3 regions of the Microbacterium sp. BG28 genome follow, and region 2 is predicted to be linked to each of the others. Evidence: predicted binding sites of a transcription regulator. Region 2 holds the regulator's gene; each other region holds the start of a gene.
The links. The regulator HrcA, encoded in region 2, represses chaperone genes, less so after heat shock. The targets are predictions, from matches to a motif close to TTNGCACTCGNNNNNNNCGAGTGCNAA.
Positions count from the first base shown of each region.

Region 1: a site for HrcA is predicted at 1,491-1,517, ahead of groES (co-chaperone GroES). Genes of this name have one in related genera too.
Region 3: a site for HrcA is predicted at 1,436-1,462, ahead of SK224_RS02040 (Hsp20/alpha crystallin family protein). Genes of this name have one in related genera too.

Region 1 covers NZ_JAXCHA010000003.1:577,942-581,212, reverse strand. Annotated here, with positions in the region: gene rarD (EamA family transporter RarD) at 61-1,014, opposite strand; gene groES (co-chaperone GroES) at 1,106-1,402, opposite strand; gene SK224_RS13840 (THUMP-like domain-containing protein) at 1,544-2,731, shown strand; gene SK224_RS13835 (hypothetical protein) at 2,732-2,965, opposite strand; gene SK224_RS13830 (hypothetical protein) at 3,017-3,271, opposite strand, start outside.
Region 2 covers NZ_JAXCHA010000002.1:848,148-851,418, forward strand. Annotated here, with positions in the region: gene SK224_RS10005 (16S rRNA (uracil(1498)-N(3))-methyltransferase) at 1-19, opposite strand, end outside; gene dnaJ (molecular chaperone DnaJ) at 24-1,133, opposite strand; gene hrcA (heat-inducible transcriptional repressor HrcA) at 1,178-2,215, opposite strand; gene SK224_RS10020 (carboxylesterase/lipase family protein) at 2,318-3,271, shown strand, end outside.
Region 3 covers NZ_JAXCHA010000001.1:401,129-404,399, forward strand. Annotated here, with positions in the region: gene SK224_RS02030 (helix-turn-helix transcriptional regulator) at 1-401, shown strand, start outside; gene SK224_RS02035 (hypothetical protein) at 398-706, shown strand; gene SK224_RS02040 (Hsp20/alpha crystallin family protein) at 915-1,352, opposite strand; gene SK224_RS02045 (hypothetical protein) at 1,512-2,486, shown strand; gene SK224_RS02050 (long-chain-fatty-acid--CoA ligase) at 2,488-3,271, opposite strand, start outside.

The DNA of each region.
Region 1 (3,271 bases), on a different contig from region 2:
GCACAGTCCTCGCACTCTTTCGCGACGAAATCGTTATGAATCACGCCGCTTTTCGACGCATTACGTCAATTCGGCCACGTCGGACGGAGCGTTCTGCAATCCTGCGCCCTTGCGCGCTCGACGCGAGGCGACGATCGAATCCGCACTGAGCAGGATCAGAGCCGCCCACACGAGCGCGAAGCCCGCCCAGCGTCCTGCCGTCATCGGCTCGTCCAGCACCCACCATCCGATGAGGAACTGCAGCACCGGCGCGACGAACTGGACGATACCCAGCAGCGTCAACGGCGCCCGGCGCGCCCCTGCGGCGAACAGCAGCAGCGGAACGGCCGTCACGACCCCCGCCAGCGCCAGGGCCACCGTGGTGCCCACCCCGGCGGACGCGAAGCCCAGCCCGGTCGTCAGCGCCACCACGACCAGCTGCACGAGGGCGAGAGGGGTGAGCCAGAGCGACTCCAGGGTCAGCCCGCTGACCGCATCCACGGATGGGCCGATCTTCTTCTTCACGAGTCCGTAGAAGCCGAACGAGAACGCGAGGATGAGGGCGATCCACGGCATGGCGCCGTACCCGATCACGATCACGACGACCGCGGCGGTGGCGAGTCCGATCGCGACCCACTGCGTCGGACGCAGCCGCTCGCGAAGCACGAGCACGCCCAGCAGGACCGTGACGATCGGGTTGATGAAGTAGCCGAGGCTCGTCTCGATGACGTGGCCGCTGAGCGTGCCGATCAGATAGGTCTGCCAGTTGACGTAGATCAGGATGCCGGCGAGCACCGTGAGGGCGACGAGCCGACCCTGGCGCAGGATCGCAGCGAGACGTCGCCACGAGCGCGTCACCGCGATCAGGAGCGCGCAGAAGACGAGCGACAGCAGGATGCGCCACGCCACGATCTCGAACGCGCCCACGGGCGCGAGCAGCAGGAAGTACAGCGGCAGTACGCCCCACAACAGATATGCGGAGAAGGCGTACAGGCCGCCGGCGAGACCCTGCTCGGTGGGAGTGCGTGGATTCACCGACCCAGCCTAGAACCGTGGCGCGGGTGGGGGCGCGCCCGCAACGAACGAAGCCCCCGACCGAACGGCCGGGGGCTTCGAGCAGGCGATGTCAGCGAACGACGACCGCGAGCACGTCGCGCGCGGAGAGCACGAGGTACTCGTCAGCACCGAACTTGACCTCGGTGCCGCCGTACTTGCTGTAGATCACGCGGTCGCCGACGGCGACGTCGAGCGGAACACGGTTGCCGTTGTCGTCGATGCGGCCGGGGCCCACGGCCACGACCTCGCCCTCCTGGGGCTTCTCCTTGGCGGTGTCGGGGATGACCAGGCCACTAGCGGTGGTCTGCTCGGCCTCGACCTGCTGGATGACGATGCGGTCCTCGAGCGGCTTGATGGAAACCGACACGGTCTACCTCTTCTTTCTCGCTTCGTGAAACGGAAGACTCAGTTAGCACCCTCACACCGAGAGTGCTAATAGCAAGTCTAGAGGCGTCCTGGCACTCGTGCAACGCGAGTGCCAACACGACGTCGCACCTAGGCTGGAGCGATGGAGATGAGCGAGCTACGCGCCCTTCTCACCCCCGAGGGCCTGCGCCTGCTGGATGAGACGGGCCCGATCGAGTCGACGGCAGCGGTCGCCGCGGCCGTGAGCAGGCTCCGCGCCGCAGGACACGGGCCCGACCTCGTCTCGGCCGTCGTCGGTCAGGCGCGGCTCCGCTCCCGCGCCGCGGCGAAGTTCGGACCGTTCGCCGGGCGGATGCTCTTCACTCCCGCGGGCCTCGAGCAGGCCACGCGCCTCAGTGTGGCGGCCCGCCATGCCGGTCGATTCCGGGATGCGGGACGCCGCCGGATCGCGGATCTCGGATGCGGCATCGGCGGCGATGCCCTGGGGTTCGCAGCCCTCGGACTCGAGGTCACCGCCGTAGACGCCGACGAGCCGACCGCGGCGGTCGCCGCGTACAACCTGGCGCCTTTCGCCGACACGGTCACGGTCTCGCACGCCCGCGCGGAGGATGTCGACCTCACCGACCGGGATGCGGTATGGCTCGACCCCGCCAGGCGCCCGGTCGGCGGCGCTCACAACGATCGCCTGCGGGCCGACGAGTACAGCCCCGCGCTCAGCTGGGCATTCGAGGTCGCCGAGCGCATCCCGACCGGCATCAAGCTCGGTCCCGGCTTCGATCGCGGCAACATCCCCGACGATGTCGAGGCGCAGTGGATCAGTGTGGACGGATCCACGATCGAGCTCGTGATCTTCTCCCGGGAGCTCGCCCGCGAGGGCGTCCGGCGTGCAGCGCTCGTCGTCCGCGGCGACGAGGTGCACGAGCTCACGTCCGGCCACGACGCCGAGGACGTCGCCCCCCGCCCGCTCGGCGCGTTCCTGCACGAGCCCGACGGCGCCGTCATCCGCTCCCGCCTGATCGGCGACGTCGCCCGGTCGCTGGATGCGGGCACTCTGGACGAACACATCGCCTACCTCACCTCGGACCAGCCGGTCACGAGCCCGTTCGTGCAGAGCTTCCGCGTGCGCGAGCAGCTGCCCGCCGACGAGAAGAAGCTCGCCAAGGCGCTCCGTGAGCGCGGCATCGGCACGCTCGAGATCAAGAAACGCGGCGTCGACGTGGACCCGGCCACGCTGCGCACCCGACTCAAGCTCACAGGCGACGCGTCGGCCACGCTGCTGTTGACGCGGATCGGCGACAAGCGGACGGCGATCCTCGCGGACCGCGTCTGATCAGCCCTCGCCGACGGCCGCGCGTCGTCGGAACACGGTCGCCGCGCAGACGAACGCGGCGGCGGCTGCGATCACGATCCCGCCCGCCGCGACGACCGCCACCGCCCCCAGCAGCGCATTGCCTGCGAGGAACGCCGACACGGCGAGGAACACCGCGCTCGGCACCAGCATGCAGGCCAGAACCCCGGCCGTCACGACGACCACAGGGTTGATTCGTCCCCACTCGATCCCCATGTCTGCGAACCTATCAAGCCGGCTCGGATCGGGGAGCGCTCTCTCCGGGAATCAGCCGATCCATCCCGATTGGATGCCCGCGTACATGAGCCATCCCGCACTGTAGAGCAACGAGAGCGCACCGAGCGCGACCCCCCACGCCGCGATCGGGCGGCTCTCCACGCGCCCGCGCAACGACATGAGCCCGAGCACGACCGCGCCGATGCCGATCGGGAAGCCCCAGCCGACCACGATGGCGACGACCAGGGCGACCACCGCGAAACCGAGGGAGAGCGTCGCGAAGTTCGCGGGCGACGCCGCATCCGT
Region 2 (3,271 bases):
CGAGGAAGTGCAGCGCCACCGGATCACCCGTTGCGGAAGCGGTCGCGCAGCTTGGCGAACAGGCCCTGCTGGAACTCCGACAGGCGGGGAGCCGGCGCCTTCGTCTTCTTGGCGAACTCCTCGATGAGAGCCCGTTCCTTGTGATCGAGGCGGGTCGGGGTGACCACGTGTACCCCGATCCTCAGGTCGCCGCGCTGATTGCCGCGAAGCGGCGTGATGCCGCGTCCCTTGATCGTCAGCACGTCGCCGGCCTGGACTCCGGCACGCAGCTCGAGATCGACCGGGCCGTCCAGCGCCTCGATCCTGGTGGTGGTGCCGAGGATCGCGTCGGGCATCGAGACGTCGAGTGTCGCGAGCAGGTCGTCGCCGTCGCGACTGAAGACCTCGTCGGCGGCCACCGTGATCTCCAGATACAGGTCGCCGTGGGGGCCGCCCGCCGGACCCACTTCGCCCGAGCCGGGAAGCTGCAGCCGCAGGCCCGTCTCCACGCCCGCGGGGATGTCGACCGAGACCGTACGGCGCGCACGCACCCGACCCTGCCCCTGGCACGTCGCGCACGGGTACGGGATGGTGGTGCCGTATCCCTGGCACGTCGCGCACGGCTGGTTGGTGACGACGTTGCCCAGCAGGCTCCGGACCGTCCGCTGCACGTGGCCGCTGCCGTGGCAGATGTCGCACGTGACCGGCGACGTCCCGGGCTGGCAGCACCCGCCCTCGCACGTCTCGCACAGCACGGCGGTGTCCACCTCGATGTCGCGATGGGCGCCGAAGATCACCTCCCGCAGCTCCAGCGTGACGCGAACGAGGGCGTCCTGGCCGCGTTCGGTGCGCGAACGCGGGCGCACCCGTCCCGCACCGCCGCCGCCGAAGAACGTGTCGAAGATGTCGCTGAACCCGCCGAAGCCCTGCGCGCCGCCGAACCCGCCGCTGTCGCCGCCCATGTCGTACCGGCGACGCTGCTCGCTGTCGCTCAGCACGTCGTAGGCGTGCGTGACGAGCTTGAAGCGCTCTGCCGCATCCTCACCGGGGTTCACATCGGGATGCAGCTGGCGCGCGAGCTTGCGGTACGCCTTCTTGATGTCGTCCTGCGATGCGTCGCGAGGCACCCCGAGTACTTCGTAGTGGTCTGCCACTTCAGCCTTCCCGTCCGCATACCGCGGAATCGTCTCGCACGCGCTCAGCGCGCGCGTTCGTCTTCTTCCAGCAGACGGCCCAGGTAGTGAGCCACGGCACGGACGGCCGCGAGGTTGCTGGAGTAGTCCATCCGAGTGGGTCCGAGCACGCCCACGCGCGCCTGCCCCCCGGTGGTGTCGTAATCGCTGGCCACGACCGACGCCTCGACGAGTCCGAACGCCTCGTTCTCGCGTCCGATAGATGCGGCGAGCCCCTGCTCGTCGGCCACCATCTCGCCCATCAGACGTAGCAGCGTGACCTGTTCCTCGATGGCTTCCAGCAGCGGGTAGATGCTGCCGCGGAAGTCACCTTCGGCCCGGGCGAGGTTGGCGGTTCCCGCCATGACCAGTCGGTCCTGCCGGAACTCGTCGAGCTCCTCGCCGACGGTGCGCAGGAGGGCGCCGAGGGCGCGGTCGGCTCGGCTGTCGGTCAACGTCTCGGCCAGCGCCTGCGCAACGCGTTGCGTGCCCTCGCGCACGGGTCGCCCGGTCACGAGGACCGAGACCTGCACGCGGAGCGTCGCCACATCCGTCTCCTCGAGCGGCTCGGGCCCCGCCATCAGACGCTGCGACACCCGACCGGTGTCGGTGACGAGCACGACGACCAGACGCGAGCCGCCGAGGTGGACGAGTTCGACGTGCGTGATGCTCGCGCGCTCGAACGACGGGTACTGCACGAGGGCGACCTGACCGGTGAGCTGGGTCAGAGCGCGAACCGTGCGCCCGAGCATGTCGTCGAGGTCTGCCGGAGCCCCGAGGAACGCCGTGATCGCCGAGCGCTGGGCACTCGTGAGCGGGCGGAGCTCGGCGAGGTGGTTGACGAAGACGCGGTAGCCCTTGTCGGTCGGCACACGGCCGGACGAGGTGTGCGGTGCGGTGATGAGCTCCTCATCCTCGAGCAGTGCCATGTCGTTGCGGATCGTCGCCGCGGACACGCCGAAAGAATGGCGTTCGACGATCGACTTGCTGCCGACGGGTTCGCGCGTCTCGACGTAGTCCTGGACGATCGCCCGAAGCACGTCGAGTCCCCGATCGCTGACCATGCGCACTCCCTCCTGGCACTCGAGGTCTGGGAGTGCCAATTCTAGCGCGCTCACGAGGGAAGTCGCCGGAGGGCCACCCGTAGACTCTCGAGAGGAGGTCGCATGTCGCATCCCGTCGTCCACACCGAGACCGGAGCCGTTTCCGGGACCCGCTTCGAGGGGATCGAGCGCTACCTCGGCATCCCTTACGCGGAACCTCCGGTCGGAGCACGGCGATTCACTCTGCCCGAGCCCGTCGCGGCCTGGGAGGGCGTGCGAGACGCCACGGCGTTCGGGCCCACATCGCCGCAGTCGCCCTACCCGGGCGAGATCGGCAAGCTCCTCCCCTCGACCCTCATTCCCGGCGACGACATCCTGACGGTCAACGTGTGGCGACCGGCGGATGCGGACGGCGCCGCGGTCATGCTCTGGTTCCACGGTGGAGCGCTCGAGCGCGGCACGGCGGCGATCAGCACGTACGACGGCACCCCCTTCGCCCGCGACGGCGTCGTCTTCGTCTCGGCGAACTACCGTCTGGGCGCCGAGGGGTTCTCGGTCCTGCCCGACGCCCCGCGGAACATCGGACTGGCGGATGCTGCCGAAGCACTGCGGTGGACCCACCGAAACATCGCCCGCTTCGGGGGCGACCCCTCGCGGATCACGATCTTCGGCGAGTCTGCCGGCGGCGCCGTCGTCGCCGCGCTTCTGGCCCGCGCGGACCTGCGTCCGCTCATCGCGGGGGCGATCATCGAGTCGGGGCCGCTGGACACCGCGACGCCGGAGCGCGCCGCCCGTCCGGCGCGCGACATCGCTCGCCGGCTCGGAATCCCCGCCACCGCCGAGGAGTTCCGCCGGATGCCGCCGGAGCGTCTCGTCGCGGCGAGGGACGAGCTCTCGGCGGCATCGACCCTTCTCAAGGCGGCGCCGGGATACAACGCCACCGTCGATCCGACGACGCTGCCCGAGAATCCTCGGCTCGCGCTCCTCGATGCCGACGTTCCGGTACTCATCGGCACCAACACCGATGAGTACCGCCTCTGGTATCCGCCCGAGGCGCTCGCGAAGCTCTCGCGGCGC
Region 3 (3,271 bases), on a different contig from region 2:
GGATGTCGCTGTACGCCGGGCTCGCCGAGCTTCCGCCCGGGCACCGGAACACCTGCCGTTATCTGCTCACAGACCCGCGCGCCAGCCAGACATTCCTCGACTGGGAGGAACTCGCCCGCGGCGCCGTCGCCCACCTCCGCGCGGCGAACGTCGACCGCCTCGACGATCCTCGACTGGGAGATCTCGTACGCGAGCTCGGGGCGAAGAGTCCGCAGTTCGCGGCGTGGTGGGGCGGGCACATCGTCGAGCGGCGCCGGGGCGCGACCACCCGCATCCGCGGGACAGACGGTGTCGTCGTCGAACGGAGCTACGAGATCCTCCACCTGCCGGACGACGCCGTGCGGCTCACGATCTGGCTCCCGCCGGCGGCACGAGCACCCGACCTACACTCGTGCCCATGAGTGCGTTCCTCCCAGGTTCCCGCGGCACGCAGCCGTGCCCCAACTGCGGCGCCCAGGTCGCGCAGTCGGACCGGTACCCTGAGTATCTCTGCGACGAGTGCGAAGCTCGCGCCGTGGATGCGGACGGCGCCCGCGTCACCGGATCGAACGCCTCCTTCGGCGGCGGCTTCGTCCTGCACTGGCCGGACGGCGAGCACGAGTCCCTCCCGTGCGCCTCGGCGCGGGTGTGGGTCGACGGACGTGAGTGGGAGTACTCCGAGGCGCGCTTCGGCGGGGTGCTGATTACCCCCGTCCGCGACCGCTAACCCGACAGTCGGCTATGCGTCAGCAAAGAATCACGAAAAGGTAACGGAAACCTCTTCCCCTCCGTTATCTCACCGTTATAGAGTGCTCGCACGGTAGTTGTTTTGCTGTGGCAGCTACCGACATGTGATTGCAGGACACTCTTGGTGCAAAGGGACAAGGGCCGGTCGGAAGCCTCTCCGACCGGCCCTTACTGCTGTCCGCGATGCGTCAGCTCTGCGACTCCGAGACCTGCAGCGCGGGGGCGTCGTCACCCGTCACGATCTCGACCTTGCGCGGCTTGGCCTTCTCGCTGACGGGGATCGTGACACTCAGCACGCCGTTGCGGTAGCTCGCCGAGATCTTCTCGGTGTCGAGCCCCTGGCCGAGGCTCAACTGACGCAGGAACGTGCCCGACGTCCGCTCCCGCGTGATCCAGGTGACTCCATCACCCGCCGACAGTGTGCGCTCGGCACGGATGGTGAGCAGCTGACCGTCGATGTCGACGTCGACCGATCCGGGATCGATGCCCGGCAGGTCGGCGGTGAGGACGTAGTGGTCACCGTCGCGGTAGAGGTCCATCGGCATCTGCCGAGGGCCGCGCCGCGCGGTGTCGAAGAACGTGTTCGCCATGCGCTCCAGGTCACGGAGCGAGTCGTATGCAGCCATAGTCGTCTCCTCTCGAGCGGGATCGGATGCGGGATCCGACCCGTAGTCCCTAAGTTGAGCCCCCTTGGCTCAACAATCACAGATTAGCACTCTCGCATGGAGAGTGCTAGTTCTCACAGGGCCCTCCAGAGCGCTTCTGCGACCTCATAGAATCGGCGGGTGAACGACCCCGCCGAGGCGGCGAGACGGCCGCCTCTGCTGCGGAGGATCGCCCTGAATCCGCTGGTCTGGGCGGTCGCCTGCATCCTGGCGGCACTGCCCGGATACCGCACCGATGGCGGATTCTTCTCGTACCTGATGTCGATCATCGCGGGGGCACTGAGCGGGATCTGGTTCGTGAACCTCACGGTGCGCATGCCGCATCCGACCGGCGCGATCGTCCACCTGCTCGTGGCCGTCGCGCTCGCACCGGCCCTGTACGCGTCGATCGAGCTGGTTCCGCACCTGCTGGCCCCCGGCGCGCCACGCGCGGTCTACACGGGAGTGCTCTTCGCGCTGCCGCCCGCCGCCGGGTGGGTCTGGATCACGCTGCTCAACCGCGTCATCAACCTCCTACCGGGCAAGACCCGAGCACAGCCGCGGGTACCGCTCGCCTGGGAGAACGACGGCGATGCGGTCATCGTCCGCTTCCGGGCGATCCCGATGCGGATGCGGGAGCTCACCGTGTGGATGGTCGCCACCATCGTCGTGACGGGGGCGGTCGTCACGACGGCGCTCATCATGTTCAGCACCATCGTCGAGCGACTCGGACCCCGCCTGCTGATCCTCGCGCTCGGGGCGCTCTTCGCCTTCCCGGCCTACCTCATCGTCACCGCGCTGTTGCGCAGACGCTCGGTCGAGGCGAGCGTGCGCGTATCACGCGACCGGATGTGGATCACGGCAGGTGAGGCGACACACGCGCTTCGGCTGAGCGAGATCGAGCGGCTGCGATGGGGCACCACGAGCGACTACGCGCGACTCGAGGTCACCGCGCCCGGCGTCGACCTGGCACTGCTGGTGGGCATCGCGAAGCAGGCCAAGGGCATCGCATCCGAGCTTCCTCCGCTGCCTGCGCGCACCCTTCGTCTCGCCGAGACGGAAGGGCTCGCGAAGTCCGCCTCGCGCCGCGGTCTGGTGACCCTCTCGCGCGCCTGACTCAGCGGGACGACAGGCGCTCGCGGACGACCCGGCGCAGCACCTTGCCGATCTGCGACCGCGGCAGATCCTTCACCTCCACGATCCGCTTGGGCACCTTGTACGAGGTGATGTGCGTGCGCGCGAAGTCTCGCAGCGCGGACGCGTCGAAGACCGCGCCCTCGCGGGTGACGATCGCGGCCACCACATCCTCTCCACCCGAAGGGCGCGGGATGCCGACGACGGCCGCCTCTGCCACATCCGGATGCAGCAGCAGTACCTGCTCGACCTCGGTCGGGCTGACGTTGAAGCCACCGGTGATGATGAGCTCCTTGACGCGGTCGATGACGGTGACGAAGCCGTCCTCGCTGACCGTCACGATGTCACCGGTGCGCAGCCAGCCTCCCGGAAGCAACACGGCCGCCGTCTCGTCGGGCTGCTGCCAATAACCCTGGAACACCTGCGGCCCGCGGATGAGCAGCTCCCCCGCCTCTCCGGCCGGACGGTCGACGCGAGGGTCGTCGGGGTCGACGACCCGGATCTCGGTGCTCGGGAAAGGCACACCCACCGTGCCGGGGCGCCGCGATGGCCCGATCGGGTTGCCGAGTGCGACCGGCGAGGTCTCGGTCATGCCGTAGCCCTCCACGAGAAGTCCGCCCGTCGCCTCCTCCCAACGCGTCACCGTGGGCACCGGAAGGCTCGTCGCCCCGGAGATCGCGAAGCGGATGCTGGAGAGATCGACGCCCTTGCGAGTGCTGGCTCGCGAGAGCGCGTCGTAGATCGGCGGCACAGCGGGCAGGAATGTC